DNA from 3 places in the Streptomyces sp. NPDC087310 genome. Region 1 is predicted to be linked to each of the others. Evidence: riboswitches for the same ligand, from Rfam matches in the RefSeq annotation. Region 1 holds a riboswitch; each other region holds the start of a gene.
The links. Region 1 has a riboswitch for cyclic di-AMP ahead of ACIO3P_RS10545 (M23 family metallopeptidase). Riboswitches for the same ligand answer to the same signal wherever they lie in the genome.
Positions count from the first base shown of each region.

Region 1 (5,263 bases):
AAGAAGCGGCACCACAAGCGCCGGCTGATCCAGCCGGAGTTCCTGGACCTGGCCGCGGCCCGGCTGAAGCCCGGGGCCGTACTGCACTGCGCGACCGACTGGGAGCCGTACGCCGAGCAGATGCTCGCCGAGCTGACGGCCCATCCGGACTTCGGCAACACGGCACCGGACGGCGGCTACGCGCCACGGCCCGCCTTCCGGCCGCTGACCCGGTTCGAGGGCCAGGGGCTCGACAAGGGGCACGCGGTGCACGACCTGCTGTTCCGCCGTACCGACAACGGTTAGGGTCCCCCGGGATCACCCGGGGTGATCGCCGGGTGTCAGTGCTCCTCGTTAGGGTCATGGGGTGTCAGAACCGTCCCCGCAGCGCCTCGACCCGCATCCGGCCATCCCCGTCTACGAGCAGCAGGAGCAGCTCGGCGACCTGTGGAGCGCCGTGCCCGAGCCTGCCCGCAGGCGCTACCGGCCGACGCGCGCGTTCTGGCGCAACAGGGCGGTCAGGGCCGGGGCGTTGATCACGGTGCTCGCGCTCTGCGCACTGGTGATCCTCGCGCTCGTCCGGGAGCAGACCGGGCCCCAGGGCTTCCTGGTGGGCCTCGGGCTCGCCGTTCTGCCCGTACCGCTGCTGGCCGCGGCCTTCCGCTGGCTGGACCGGGTCGAGCCGGGCCCGTGGACGAATCTGCTGTTCGCCTTCGCCTGGGGCGCCTTCGCCGCGGCGCTCGTCGCGATCATCGCGAACTCCTTCGCGACGGAGTGGATAGCCACCGCCACCGCGGACCCGGCCGGCGCGGAGTCCCTGGGTGCCACGGTGATAGCGCCGGTCGTCGAGGAGAGCGCGAAGGCCACGGCGATCCTGCTGATCTTCCTCTTCCGCCGGAGGAGCTTCACGGGGCTGGTCGACGGCGTGGTGATCGCGGGCTTCAGCGCCACCGGCTTCGCGTTCACGGAGAACATCCTCTATCTGGGCAACGCCTTCGGCGAGGACCAGAGCCAGGGGCACTCCGGGCTGAACTCGGTCACGGCGGCGACCTTCTTCGTACGCGTCGTGATGTCGCCGTTCGCGCACCCGCTCTTCACGGCGGCGACGGGCATCGGCTTCGGCCTGGCGGCGGTGGCGGCCCGGCGCCAGAAGGTCCGCCGGGTGGTCTTCCCGCTGCTCGGGCTGGTCCTCGCGATGGGCATGCACGCCCTGTGGAACGGGTCGGCGTCGCTGTTCGGGCCCTTCGGCTTCTACGCCGTGTACGGGGCGTTCATGGTGCCGGTCTTCGGGCTGCTGACCTGGCTGGCGATCTGGAGCCGCCAGCGCGAGCTGCGGACCCTCGCGGCCGAGCTGCCCGCGTACGCCGCCGCGGGCTGGCTGGCCCCGGCCGCGCCCCTCGCGCTCTCCTCGATGCGGGCGCGCACCATGGCGCGGGGGTTCGCGAGCCGCAGCCACGGGCGCGCGGCGGCGCGGGTGGTGGGGGAGTACGAGGCGTTCGCGACGGCCCTGGCGTTCCTGCGCCACCGGGCCGGGCGGGACCCGGTCGGCCCGGACTTCGTGGAGCGCGAGCAGGAGCTGCTGCACCACCTGTGGGAGCGCAAGGAGATAGCGGGGCCCGCGCTGACCTATGCGGCGCGGGCCACGGGCCGGGTGCGGGTACCGCCGCCGTACATCGACTACGACGGCTACAACCCGTACCGGCAGTACTGATCCCCCGCGAGGGCGGGGGCCAGGGCGGACGGGGCGGGGCTCAGGGGTTGATGCCCTTGCCGTTCAGCCAGGCCATCGGGTCGATGCCCGCACCGCCGGAGGTGTGGACCTCCAGGTGGAGGTGCGGCCCGGTCACGTTGCCGGTCGCGCCGACACGGCCGATGACCTCACCGGTGGAGACCTTCTGCCCGGCGCTGACGGAGAGCGAGGACTGGTGCGCGTACCAGACCTCCGTGCCGTCATCCAGCTCCAGGACCGTGCGGTAGCCGTACGAGCCCGACCAGCCGGCCGACTTGACGGTGCCGCTGTGCACGGCCTTGATCGGGGTGCCCGTGGGCGCCGCGAAGTCCAGGCCGGTGTGGTAGCCGGAGGACCAGAGGGAGCCGGACTGCCCGAAGGAGGAGGTGAGGGTGTACGAGGAGGTGGGGAGGGAGTAGCTGGCCGCCAGCTTGGCGAGACGTTCCTTCTCGGCCTTGGCCTTGGCCTCCGCCTCGGCCTTCTTCTTGGCCGCCTCGATCTTCTTCTCGGCGTCGGTCTGGCGCGCCTTGGCCTGGGCCGCGGCCTTCTCGGCCGCCGCGTCCTGCACCGCCGCCTTCTGCGTGGCGTCGGCCTCGGTCTGCTGCCGCTCGGCCTGCTGGAGGATGCGGGCGCGCAGCGCCTCGCCGGCGTCGGTGGCGCCCTGTTCGGTGTCCGAGATCGTCAGCCCGGCGGTGGTCAGCGGCTCACGGGCCAGCACGTCGGACTCGGAGTCCGAGTCGTCCGAGCCGAGATAGGCCATCCCCGGCAGGGACTTGGCGTCCGGAAGGTTGTCCGCGATGGCATCGGGCAGGGATATGGAGACAGCGGGCTTGTCCTGCGCGGTGGCGATGCCGCCCGCGCCGACAGCGGCGATGACGCCGACGCCGAGGACGGTGGAGCTGCGGGCGAGTCCGTTGCGCTGTCTGGCGACGCGGTGCTTGCCGCGTACGGGACGGACGGACTCCTCGGTGGGGTTCCACTCCCCCCAGGTGCCGGGCGCCTCGTTCTCACCGCCGCTGCCGAAGGAGTGGGGTTCGAAGGTCGCCGTGGGGGCAGACTGGTTGGACGCCACTGAGGCGTGCTCCTTTCCTTCCTTCTCGCCTACCGGGTTAGCTGACGGGTTCGGAGCAGGAAGGTCTCCTACGGGTGTCCCCTGCCACGCAAAGCGGCAAGTAACTCCCGATTCACCCCAATGGGTGGTTCCCCGGTTCCCTCGCGGGATTCGGCGCGCGCGCACGGTGCCATCTCTGACGACGGCTGGGACGACCGCGCTGCGTTATCGAACGTTAATAGAGACCAGGGCGTTATTCCAAGCTGTTCCCGGTGATCGTTAACGACTTCGCATCGGACGTACCGGGACACAAGAACGCGCATCAGGGCGAGTTGATCGACGCCCGGGGCATATCCGTCCACCGCACATACTTGACGGTATGTCATTTGTTGTGCGGAGGGGTACGTACCGATCACGGTTCGTGACCGCCGGTGGTGACGCCCCCTCACACTTCCCTCACGGACTCGCGTCACGGGGGCCGACGGAGGCCGACGCGGGGAGCCTCACGGACTCGCCTCATGGACTCGCGTCACGGCACGATCGGCATCGTCCTGCGCCGCTCCGGCTCCCCCTCCGTGGGCCGGCTGACCGCCAGCAGCGCCATGTCGTCCTGGCTGCCGCCGCCCGTGTGCAGCCGTACGTCGTCGATCAGCGCCTGGAGCATCTCGTCGGGCCCCTGGAAGATCCGCCCGTTCAGCCGCTCGCGCGGGACGTAGAAGACCCCCTGGTCGTCGCGCGCCTCGGTGAGCCCGTCCGTGTAGAAGAGCAGCGTCGCGCCGTCGGGGTACGCGGACTGCTCCGCCCGGTCCGGCCACGCGCCCAGCTCGCTCATGCCGAGCGGCAGCGCGGGGTCGCGCGGCGCCAGCATCCGTACAGCTCCGTCGTGGCACATCAGCAGCGGCTCGGGATGCCCCCGGTTGACGAGCCGTACGACGCCCTCGCCGTGCGGGATCTCCGCCAGTACGGCCGTGGTGAACCCCTCGAAGACATCGAGCCCGTCCCGCCGCGTCCCCTCGCGCAGGAGCGAGCGCTCCAGCCGCTGCGCGACCCCCTCCAGCGAACTCTCCTGCTCCGCCGCCTCCCGGAACGACCCGATGATCACGGCGACCGCCTCGACCGCCTCCAGCCCCTTCCCCCGTACGTCACCGACCACCAGCCGCACCCCGTACGGCGTGTCCTGTACGGCGAAGAGGTCCCCGCCGATGAAAGCGCCCTCCTGCGCCGCCTCGTACCGCGCCGCGATCCGCAGCCCCCCGATCCGCTCCGCGGGTCTGGGCAGCACGGCGCGCTGGGCGGTCTCCGCGATGATGCGGGCGGAGGCCAGCCGTTCGCCGCTGCGTCTGACGACCCCGTTGATGTAGAGCGCGAGGGCGGAGACGACCAGCACCGTCAGCAGCTCGCTGATCGACACCACCGTGGTCAGCGTGCCCGTATGGGCGCGCAGCGCCACCTCGGCGGCGAGCGAGGCCAGGGCCACCAGCAGGGTGCCGAAGAGCGGGTAGAACGGCGCCGCGATCAGCGGGGCGGCGGCGAAGAGCGGCGAGGAGGTCACCCGCGTCGGGGTCGCCAGGTCCAGGATCACCCCGCCGATGATCACCAGCGCGGGCAGGAACCGGACGAACCGGCGCCCGGCGAGGCGCCGCCCGTACCCGTACGGTCCGCGCTGTCCGTACGGCGCCCGGTCCCCGGCCTGTCCCAGGTCCCTGGCGGGGTCGCGCCGGTGGTCGCGCCCGTTCGTACCGGTGGCCCAGAAACCCGCACCGTCGGCACCCCAGAACCCGGCGCCGTCGGCGTCCTGCCTGGTCCTGCCGCCGAGGCGTTCTCCGATCTTCCTGAGCTTCCCCACCAGTCGTCTCCTGCCCGATCCGCCGACGGCTGCGGACGGTACCGCGCTCCACCCAGGCTGGCCGCTGCCGCGCCGGGCAGCGACCCGCCGTCGGCCGACTGGGCTACGGAGAACCGGTACCACCGATCAGGAGACCGGTACTGCCGACAGGAGACCGGTACTGGACCACGGAGAACCGATGTGGAAACGCTCAGTCGGTCAGGTGGCGCTCGGCGTACACCTTCATGGCGTCCCGCACGAGCACAGCCGTACCTTCACCGTACTGGTCATACGTCGCGGTGAAACGTGGATCATCGACGTACATGGCCGTCACCCCGATGACATAGGACCTGGTGGGCTCCATGGTCACCGACAGCCAGTCGCAGTGACGCCGGGCGATCGCCTGCGCCTCGTCGCTCGACGCGCCGTGCCCGGCCGCCGCCGTACGCCCCCAGTCGCGGGCGATCGACTCGTGCTGCTCGACGAACGCCCGGCGCTCCCCCTCGCTCAGCGAGCGCCACCAGCGGTCGCTCTTCTCGTAGGCGGGGCGGCCCCACCGCTCGGTGACCTCCTGCTCGTACCGCGTGTGCGCGAAGCCGTCCAACACTTCTTCCGCCATGAGTTCCTCTCCGTTCTCGGTCTTGTGGAGAGTGGTCCGCACGGACGCGATCAGCCGTCC
Region 1 covers NZ_JBIUYF010000003.1:20,269-25,531, forward strand. The annotation lists gene trmB (tRNA (guanosine(46)-N7)-methyltransferase TrmB) at 1-285, shown strand, start outside; gene ACIO3P_RS10540 (PrsW family intramembrane metalloprotease) at 347-1,690, shown strand; gene ACIO3P_RS10545 (M23 family metallopeptidase) at 1,731-2,780, opposite strand; cyclic di-AMP (ydaO/yuaA leader) riboswitch at 2,792-2,946, opposite strand; gene ACIO3P_RS10550 (PP2C family protein-serine/threonine phosphatase) at 3,289-4,458, opposite strand; gene ACIO3P_RS10555 (MerR family transcriptional regulator) at 4,796-5,263, opposite strand, start outside.

Region 2 (5,263 bases), on a different contig from region 1:
CAGCTCGGCTCGGCGGGCCGTGAGATCAGCGAGCTGGGTGTCCGCCCGGGAGCGCAGTCCGGCGATCCGCGACAGATCCCTGCGGATCCCGGAGACGGCGGCGGCCTGCCGACTGCCCGCCCGCTCGGCGAGACCGGCCCGCTCCAGGTAGTCCTCGGGCCGGGAGCTGAGGGCGAGCTGCACGGCGGGGTCGAGGCCGCCGCTGCGGTACTGCGCGGTGGCGATCGAGCCGAGTTCGCCGCGCGAGGTGTTGAGCCGGTCCGTCCTGCGCGTGGCCTCGTCGCGCAGCGCGTCGAGCGAGGCGCGGGCCTCGTCGGCCTTGGCCTTCGCGCCGTTGTACTGCTCGGTGGCGGTCTCCGCCTGCGTGTACAACACGTCGACCTCGGCCTTGATCTGCGCGGGGGTGAGCCGGGGCTCGGTGTGCGCGGGTCCCGCCGCTGTGGCGGTCGCCGCACCGGCGAGCGCGAGCGTCGCAGCGGTGCGGCCGGCCTGCCGGGAGAACGGGCGCTGTCTGGGTTTTCGGTGGTTCCGGTGCGCTGCCACGGGGGCGGGGTCCGTTTCCTTCGGTTCCGTCGATTCCGTGCGGTACGGCCGCGCGGTACGGCCCGGGGAGGGGGCCGTACGCGAGAGGTTAGGGCGCAGGTCACGACATGGCCTCGGCATGGCGGGTATTGGCGGGAGGTGAAGGTTCCGGGGCGTTTCGTGATCACGATCGTCTGTACGGAGTGCGCCCTTCCGGACGGTCCCGACCGATCGCGGAAGTAAGCCGCACCTCACCGAACCGGGGTGATAAGGGCCCGGCTACGCTCCCGGCATGGACGTACTCATCAATGTCTTCGTCGCCCTGCACATCATCGGCATAGCCGCCCTGCTCGGCGGTTTTCTGACCCAGACGAAGGCGATGAGCGCCGGCGCGGCGCGCTTCACCCCACCGATGCTGCACGGCGCGCTGACGATGCTGATCACGGGGATGGTGCTGGTGGGCCTCAACCAGGCCGACGACCAGCCGCTCAACAACATCAAGATCGGCGTCAAGCTGGCCGTCCTGGTCGTGATCCTGGGCATCGTGTACGTGAAGCGGGACGACGAGGCCGCCGAGAAGCCGCTGTTCGGCGCGGTGGGCGGGCTGACCGTGGCCAACATCCTCATCGCCACGCTCTGGACCTGACCCCCGGCTTCCCGCGCGGACCTGACGACCGGCGGTGAGCGCCGAGGCGCGGACACCACCGGTGACGCCGGTGACACGGAAAGCCGGGGCCGGAGACGGCCGCCTCACGGGGGCCCAGGGGCCCCTGAGGACCACTGAAGGCCACCGGCCGGTTATAGCGGGCTGGAGGGCCGGCGGGCTCAGAGGGCCACTAGAGGGTCACGCAGGGCGGACGCTGCCGTAGATCGGCATGTAGTAGATCGATTCCTCGCGCACGTTCGCGCCCGGCTTGGGCGCGTGGACCATCATGCCGTCGCCGATGTAGATGCCGGCGTGGCTGGCGTCGTCGTAGAAGAAGACCAGGTCGCCGGGGAGCAGGTCATCGGTGACGACGCGCGTGCCGGCGTTCACCTGCTCGCCGGTGGAGCGCGGCAGTTCGACGCCCGCCGCCCGCCACGCCGCCTGGGTCAGGCCCGAGGAGTCGTACGAACTCGGCCCCGAGGCGCCCCAGACGTACGGCTTGCCGATCTGGGCGTCGGCGAAGGTGAGCACCTTCGCCGCCTTGGCCGCGTACGTACCGGCGGTGTCGCCGCCCGTCCCGGCCTCCGCACCGGTGCCGACGGCCGTGCCCGCGTCCGTGCCCGCGATCGTGTTCGCGATCGTGTTCGCGCCCGCGTCCGTGTCGGCCGACGAGGGCCGGGCGTGCGACCGGGGACGGGCCTGGGCCTGAGTCTGTTCCGCCTCGCGCCGGCGCTCCGCCTCCGCTTCGGCCTCCGCCTTGTCGCGGGCCTCCGCCTTGGCCTGCGCCTCCGCCGCGCGCCGGGTCTCTTCTTCCCTCTTGCGCTCCAGGGCGGCCAGCCGCGCCTGCTCCTCAGCGGTGAGCCGCGCCAGCAGCGAGCGGGCCTCGGCGAGCTTCCTCTGGATGCTCTCCTTACTGGTCCGCAGGTACTCCGGCGACTCGTCCGGCGACTCCGGGCGCGTGACCGCCGGGCCCGGTACCTTCGGCGGCTCGGTCGGCCGCGCCGGGTAGGCGGTGACGGCGCCCTGCTGACGGCCGGTCAGCCGGTCCGTCGTCCCCTCCGGCGCGACGCGCGCCTGCGGGGTGTCCGCGAACAGCACGGCGGCCGCGGGGGTGCCCGCGCCTTCCCTGGACTGCGCGGCCACGGAGGAACCGAGCGTACGGCGGGCCTCGTTCAGCTTGTCCGCACTCTTGGCGACACCGTCGATGCTCCTGGCGACGCCGTCGATGACCCGGTCGACCGCGCGCTTCTGCTTGGCCGTCGTCTCCTTCGCCTTGGTGGCCTTGGTGAAGGTCTGCGTCTCCCCACCGGCCTGGCGGTACAGGGCGTCGACCTTCTTCTGCACCTCTTCGACGGACGGTTTGGGTTCCGCGGGCGCGGCGTCCGCGCTTTGCGTCGACAGCAGCGTGACCGAGGCGATGGCGGCCGTCGTCACTCCGACCGCGGGGGAGCTGACGTGTTCTCCGCTACGGCTGCGCGACTTGCGATGCGACGCCAAGTTCGGCATCTCCTTCCGTGGACCGCCTACCGGGTTAGCTGTCGGGTTCGGGCGGAACGGAAGGCTGCCCTACGGGCCTTGAACGTACGGCGAACGTACGGCCCGATTCACCCCGGTCGTGCAGAGTGGGTCCCCGGTTCCGAACTTCCTTGCGGAAAGCCCGGATTCGGCGTGGGCCGCCCGCTCGGCGCGGATCGCCGTCAGAGGTACGGGCTGCCTGATCGAGCACGCTAGCCAAGATGTGGCGCTGATGTGAAGGTGGATGGCCGATATGCCCGATACATTTCTGTGACCATTTCCTCGTGTGGAGTGCAAGGAGCCCCAATGCGGGGTATAGCGTTACGCTGCGTATGTGAGTCGGGACCGTCCGGCGCGCCGGTACGGCTCACCGGGCCGACTTCCCCGGCCGGCTTTCCCGGTCCGGCGCCGACTGTCAGTGCGGCGGCCTAGACTCGTTAAGCGATGAGCAGCCTCTTTGACGACAGTTTCCTGGCCGACCTCCAGCCCTCCGGTGACGAGCACCCCCCGCCGCCCGAGGACCAGGACGAGCACGCCCCGGAGCAGGTGCCCGACGACCTGTTCCAGGGCGCTTACGACGTGCCCCCGGCCCGGGATCCGTACCACCGCGACGGCGCTCCCCGTACGGTCATCGACCCCGCCGCGCTCCTCGAAGGGCTGAACGAGGAGCAGAGCGCGGCCGTCGTGCACACGGGATCGCCGCTGCTCATCGTCGCCGGGGCCGGATCCGGCAAGACCCGGGTGCTGACCCACCGGATCGCGCATCTGCTCGGCACCCGCAGCGTCCACCCCGGCCAGATACTGGCGATCACCTTCACCAACAAGGCCGCGGGCGAGATGAAGGAGCGCGTCGGGCAGCTCGTCGGCCCCCGCGCCCAGGCGATGTGGGTGCTGACCTTCCACAGCGCCTGCGTGCGGATCCTGCGGCGCGAGTCGAAGCGGCTCGGGTTCACCTCGTCGTTCTCGATCTACGACGCCGCCGACTCGAAGCGGCTGATGGCGCTGGTCTGCCGCGATCTGGATCTCGACCCCAAGCGCTATCCGCCGAAGTCCTTCAGCGCCAAGATCTCCAATCTGAAGAACGAGCTGATCGACGAGGAGACCTTCGCGGGGCAGGCCGTCGACGGCTTCGAGAAAACGCTCGCCGAGGCGTACCGGATGTACCAGGCGCGGCTGCGCGAGGCCAATGCCCTGGACTTCGACGACATCATCATGACCACCGTCCACCTGCTCCAGGCGTTCCCCGACGTCGCCGAGCACTACCGGCGCCGCTTCCGGCACGTCCTGGTGGACGAGTACCAGGACACGAACCACGCGCAGTACACCCTCGTACGCGAGCTGGTGGGCCCCTCCGGCGAGGGCGAGGACCCGGCCGAGCTGTGCGTCGTCGGCGACGCCGACCAGTCGATCTACGCCTTCCGCGGCGCCACCATCCGCAACATCCTCCAGTTCGAGGAGGACTACCCGGACGCGACGACGATCCTGCTGGAGCAGAACTACCGCTCCACCCAGACGATCCTCAGCGCCGCCAACGCGGTCATCGAGCGCAACGAGAGCCGCCGCCCGAAGAACCTGTGGACCAAGGCCGGCGCCGGCGCCCAGATCACCGGCTACGTCGCGGACACGGAGCACGACGAGGCGCAGTTCGTCGCCGACGAGATCGACCGGCTGACGGACGCGGGCGAGGCCAAGGCGGGCGATGTCGCCGTCTTCTACCGGACGAACGCGCAGTCCCGCGTCTTCGAGGAGATCTTCATCCGGGTCGGCCTGCCGTACAAGGTCGTCGGCGGAGTGCGCTTCTACGAGCGCAAGGAGGTCCGCGACGTCCTGGCCTATCTGCGGGTCCTCGCCAATCCGGAGGACAACGTACCGCTGCGCCGGATCCTCAATGTGCCCAAGCGCGGTATCGGGGACCGCGCGGAGGCCATGATCGACGCCCTCGCGCTCCGGGAGAAGATCACCTTCCCGCAGGCGCTGCGGCGCGTGGACGAGGCGTACGGCATGGCGGCCCGCTCCGCCAACGCCGTCAAGCGCTTCAACACGCTGATGGAGGAGTTGCGCACCATCGTCGAGTCGGGCGCGGGGCCCGCCACGGTCCTGGAGGCCGTGCTCGAACGGACCGGCTATCTGGCGGAGCTTCAGGCGTCGACCGACCCGCAGGACGAGACGCGGATCGAGAACTTGCAGGAACTGGCCTCGGTGGCGCTGGAGTTCGAACAGGAGCGCAGCCAGGCCGCCGCGCGTGCCGACGACGACGGCACGGAGGGAGAGGGCGACGGGGACGGTACGGACGCTGCCGCCGCCCCGGCCGCGACCCCGACCCTCGCCGAGTTCCTGGAGAAGGTCGCGCTCGTCGCCGACTCCGACCAGATCCCCGACGAGGACGAGGACGGCTCCGGTGTCATCACCCTGATGACGCTGCACACCGCCAAGGGCCTCGAATTCCCGGTGGTGTTCCTGTCGGGCATGGAGGACGGCGTCTTCCCGCACATGCGCGCCCTCGGGCAGACGAAGGAGCTGGAGGAGGAGCGCCGCCTCGCGTACGTCGGCATCACGCGCGCCCGCGAACGGCTCTATCTG
Region 2 covers NZ_JBIUYF010000004.1:361,423-366,685, forward strand. The annotation lists gene ACIO3P_RS16790 (NlpC/P60 family protein) at 1-543, opposite strand, end outside; gene ACIO3P_RS16795 (hypothetical protein) at 815-1,168, shown strand; gene ACIO3P_RS16800 (C40 family peptidase) at 1,367-2,674, opposite strand; cyclic di-AMP (ydaO/yuaA leader) riboswitch at 2,673-2,847, opposite strand; gene pcrA (DNA helicase PcrA) at 3,128-5,263, shown strand, end outside.
Region 2: linked by a shared signal. The riboswitch ahead of ACIO3P_RS16800 (C40 family peptidase) and the one ahead of ACIO3P_RS10545 (M23 family metallopeptidase) in region 1 are both predicted to bind cyclic di-AMP.

Region 3 (5,263 bases), on a different contig from region 1:
CGGCACGCGCGGGGTGCAGGTGGCCATGGTGGCGACGGCCATGCTCATCGGCGTCACGATGTTCTACGAGGTCGCCTTCGTCATCATCGTGCCCGTCGTCTTCACCCTCGTACGGGTCACCCGGTCGAACCTGCTGTGGGTCGGGCTGCCGATGTCCATCGCCCTGTCCACCATGCACAGCTTCCTGCCGCCGCACCCGGGACCGACCGCGGTGGCCTCGGCCTTCCACGCCTCCGTCGGACTGACCCTGTTCTACGGCCTGTTCATCGCCGTCCCCATCGGCGCCCTCATCGCTCTGGTGTGGCCGCGGCTCGCGTTCATCCGGGCCATGAACCCCTCCGTACCCAAGGGCCTGGTGAGCGAACGGGTCTTCGAGGACGAGGAGATGCCGGGCACGGCCTGGTCGCTGGCGGTCGCCCTGCTGCCCGTCGTGCTCATCGCGGGCGCCGCCGTCACCGACATGGCCACCTCGGCGGACACCCCGGTCACCCACTTCGTCGCCTTCATCGGATCCGCGCCGATCGCCCTGCTGCTGACGCTGGTTGTCGCGATCTGGGCGTTCGGGCCGCGGATCGGCCGGGACCTCGCGGAGGTCAGCGCCTCGTGCCGGGGAGCGGCGCAGGCGATGGCGATGATCCTGCTGGTGATCGGGGCCGGCGGTGCCTTCAAGCAGGTCCTCGTCGACGGCGGGATCTCGGACTACATCAAGGACGTCACCGACGGCTGGTCCGTCTCACCGGTCGTCCTCGCCTGGCTCGTCGCCGTGATCCTCCGGGTGGCCCTGGGGTCGGCGACGGTCGCCGTCGTCACGGCGTCCGGCGTGGTGCTGCCGCTGCTCGCGGACAGCGGGGTCCCGCCCGAGATCATGGTGCTGGCCGTCTCCTGCGGCTCGGTCGCCTTCTCGCACGTCAACGACCCGGGCTTCTGGATGTTCAAGGAGTACTTCAACCTGTCGGTCGTCGAGGCGATCAAGACACGTACCACCTATACGACCGTGCTCTCCGTCCTCGGCCTGGGCGGTGTACTCCTCATGGAACGCGCCCTGGACGTCCTCAATCTGTGAACTCCCCACCGTCCCCGGGCCGTACGGCCTTCTCCGGGGCGTACGGCCTTCTCCGGGCGTACGGCCCCACCGGCACCCCCGGTCACCCCACCGGCACACCCCCGGTCACCCTCCTCGGTCACCTCCCGGTCACCGATCCTGGAAGGACTCCTCCCATGAGCCAGCCCGTCGTCACCGGCTTCTCCGTGTATCCGGTGGCAGGCCGTGACTCCATGGCGCTCAACCTCTCCGGCGCGCACGCCCCGTACTTCACCCGCAACGTCCTGGTCGTCCAGGACTCGCAGGGCCGGACCGGCGTGGGTGAAGTGCCGGGCGGTGAGCGCATCACCCGGACGCTGCGCGAGGCGGAGCCCCTGGTCGTCGGCGCGCGGGTGGGCGACCACAAGCGGGTGCTGCGCGCCCTCGGGGAGCGGTTCGGCGGCCGGGACGAGGCGGGGCGCGGCGAGCAGACCTTCGACCTGCGCACCACGGTGCACGCCGTGACGGCGGTGGAGTCGGCGCTGCTCGACCTGCTGGGGCAGCATCTGGAGGTGCCGGTGGCGGCCCTGCTCGGGGACGGCAAGCAGCGTGACTCGGTACGTTTCCTCGGGTACCTCTTCTACGTCGGCGACCCCGGCAGGACGGATCTGGAGTACGTCAGGGAACCCGGCGCGGACGTGGAGTGGTACCGCCTGCGCCGTGAGGAGGCGCTGACCCCGGAGTCGATCGTCCGGCAGGCCGAGGCGACCTACGCACGGTACGGCTTCCGGGACTTCAAGCTCAAGGGCGGTGTCCTGCCCGGCGCGGAGGAGGTCAAGGCCGTACGGGCGCTGAAGGAACGCTTCCCCGAGGCGCGGATCACCCTCGACCCCAACGGGGCCTGGTCGCTGCGGGAAGCCGTCGAACTCTGCCGGCCCCTGGTCGGCACGCTCGCGTACGCCGAGGATCCGTGCGGGGCCGAGGACGGCTTCTCCGGCCGGGAGATCCTGGCGGAGTTCCGCCGGGCCACCGGTCTGCCCACCGCGACCAACATGGTCGCGACGGACTGGCGTCAGCTCATCCACGCGATGGCGTTGCAGTCGGTCTCCATCCCGCTCGCGGACCCGCACTTCTGGACCATGCGGGGGTCGGTGCGGGTGGCCGAGCTCTGCCGTGCGGCGGGCCTGACATGGGGCTGCCACTCCAACAACCACTTCGACATCTCGCTGGCGATGATGGCCCAGTGCGGGGCCGCCGCCCCGGGGGAGTACAACGCCCTGGACACCCACTGGATCTGGCAGGAGGGCATGGAGCGGCTGACCGTGGAGCCCCCGCGGATCACCGCCGGCGAGATCGCCGTCGACGACACCCCGGGTCTCGGCGTCGAGGTCGACATGGACCGGCTGCTCGCGGCCCATGAGCTGTATCGGGAGAAGAAACTCTCCGGGCGGGACGACGCCGCAGCGATGCGCTTTCTGGTGAAGGACTGGGAGTTCGACGGCAAGCGCCCCTGCCTGGTGCGGTGACCCGGCCCGCCGGAAGGGACGCGTGAATCGACATGCCGTCAGAAGAATGAACGGCACGGAGAATTCGGTGGCGCCCCCGGTCAATTCCCGCGGACTGTCCGCAGTTGTCGGGGCGTCGGGTGGAGGCGTGCCGGATCCCGCAACCCGACGGCAGCCCGACGGCAACTCGGCGCGACCCAATGATGGGTCTTTGTCGGAATTGACCGTTAGGCGGATATAGGCATGATTAATGTGCCTTGACACCTCTAACGCCTTTTGCCTGTCCGATAATTCCGTTACGTTCGTGACCTGCGTCATACCCCCGGCGACGGGCGGGCGGGGCGAGGTGGGCGCTTTCTCTCACAGGGGAGGAAAGTTGAGTTCCCGGAACCTCTCCGGAAAGGCGATTGCGCCGCCTTTGCGGAACTTGTGCGGCCCTGATTTCTCGCTTACGTTCACGTCCATCCGGATGGACCGCCAAATCCTGCCGCCGTCCGGAATCCCACACACCTATCCGTCAGAAGGCAGGAGCGGGGGACCCAGGTAAGTCGCCGGTCCGGAATTCCGGACCGGCTCGGGGTGAAGCCGTACGCACCGTCGTACGGCCGGGCATCTCCAGCCCGAACCCGACAGCTCACCTCGCAGGCGACGGAGAGGAATTCGTCGTGCCCAGAAACGCCAAGCACCGCCGTTCCAGAGCTGGCTCCATCGCCCGTCGCCTCGTCGCGGTGGGCACCGGGGGCGCCGCCCTCGCGATCCCGCTGGTGTCCGCGGCCACCGCCCAGGCGGCGGAGGCCCCCGCCGCCCCGGCGAAGGCCACCACCTACGTCGTGGTCTCCGGCGACTCCCTGTCCAAGATCGCGCACGCGCACTCGGTCAGCGGCGGCTGGAAGAAGCTGTACGAGGACAACCGGAGCGCCGTCGGCGCCGACCCGTCGCACGTACGCCCCGGCCTGAAGCTGACCCTCAAGGGGACGGCCCCGGCCACCGCCGAGAAGACGGCCACCAAGGCGAGCACGAAGTCCGGTACGAACGGCTCCGTCACCCAGGCCGCCGCGAAGACGTACAGCGACAACCTGGACGGCTGGATCCGCGAGTCGCTCGACGTCATGGCCCAGCACGGGATCCCCGGCACGTACGAGGGCATCCACCGCAACATCATCCGTGAGTCCGGGGGCGACCCGAACGCCATCAACAACTGGGACATCAACGCCCAGAACGGCGTTCCGTCCAAGGGCCTGCTCCAGGTCATCGCCCCGACGTTCCAGGCGTACCACGTGCCCGGTACGTCGACGGACAGCTACGACCCGGTCGCCAACATCACGGCCGCGTGCAACTACGCCGCCGACCGGTACGGCTCGATCGACAACGTGAACGGTCCCTACTAGACCGGACCGGCGTCGCCCTCGCGCGCCCCGCACACCGGCCCCGGCCCCGCCGTCCTACGACGGCGGGGCCGGGGCCGGTTCCCGTACCCCACGCGGCACCCGTGTCACACGCGTCGCGCGCGCAGCTCCCGTACCCCCGCCACCGCGAGCACGAGCGCCGTCGCGCCCAGGGACCACAGGAGCTGCGGGCGGGCCGCGTCATCGGTGAGCATCAGGACGAACACCGTCGCGATCGCGGCGAGCGTCGCCCAGGTCAGGCCAGGGAAGAGCCACATCCTCAGGACCAGGCGCTCCGGTGCCTCCCGCTCGATGCGCGGGCGCAGCAGGAGCTGCGACACGGCGATCATCGCCCAGACGAAGAGCAGCACCGCGCCGACCGCGTTGAGCATGTACAGGAAGACCGTGTCGGGCCACTTCAGATTGAGCAGTACGGAGACGAACCCGAACGCCACCGACGCCAGCACCGCCCGCCGCGGCACACCCGCGCCGCCCACCTTCAGCAGGGCCTTCGGCGCCTCGCCCCGTTCGGCCAGCGAGAAGACCATCCGGGACGAGCCGTAGAGGTTGGCGTTGAGCGCCGAGAGCAGTGCCACGAAGACCACGATGTTCATGATCTGTCCGGCCGACGGGATACCGATCGCGTCGAGGACGGTGACGTACGGGCTGAGCCCCGCCTTCTGCGCCGTCCAGGGCAGCACGGTCACGATGACCGCCATCGAGCCGACGTAGAAGAACAGGATCCGGAAGACCGCGCTGCGCACCGCGCGGGCCACCGAGCGCACCGGGTCGTCGGACTCGGCCGCCGCGATCGTGACGACCTCCAGACCGCCGAAGGCGAAGATCACGGCGAGCACCCCGGAGGTGACGCCCTGCCATCCGTTCGGGAGGAAGCCGCCCTGTCCGGTGAGGTTGGCGAGACCGGCCGGGCCGGTGTCGGGCAGGACGCCGAAGATCGCGAGCAGCCCCAGAACCAGGAACGCGACGATCGCGAAGACCTTCAGGGCCGCGAAGTAGAACTCGAACTCGCCGAAGTTCTTCACGGCCGCGAGGTTCGCGCCGGTGAAGACCACCATGAAGACCAGGACCCAGGCCCACTGCGGTACGGAGGGCAGCCAGCCGTTCGCGATCTGCGCCGCGCCCGTCGCCTCCACGGCGAGCACGACGACCAGCAGGAACCAGTACAGCCAGCCGACGCTGAACCCCGCCCACCGGCCGAGCGCGCGCTCGGCGTGCACGGAGAACGAGCCCGACGCGGGCATCGCGGTCGACATCTCGCCCAGCATCCGCATCACGCACATCGCGAGCACGCCCGCGATCAGATACGAGACGACGATCCCGGGACCGGCCAG
Region 3 covers NZ_JBIUYF010000002.1:845,911-851,173, reverse strand. The annotation lists gene ACIO3P_RS09440 (gluconate:H+ symporter) at 1-1,063, shown strand, start outside; gene ACIO3P_RS09435 (enolase C-terminal domain-like protein) at 1,219-2,547, shown strand; cyclic di-AMP (ydaO/yuaA leader) riboswitch at 3,024-3,187, shown strand; gene ACIO3P_RS09430 (transglycosylase SLT domain-containing protein) at 3,192-3,914, shown strand; gene ACIO3P_RS09425 (amino acid permease) at 4,019-5,263, opposite strand, start outside.
Region 3: linked by a shared signal. The riboswitch ahead of ACIO3P_RS09430 (transglycosylase SLT domain-containing protein) and the one ahead of ACIO3P_RS10545 (M23 family metallopeptidase) in region 1 are both predicted to bind cyclic di-AMP.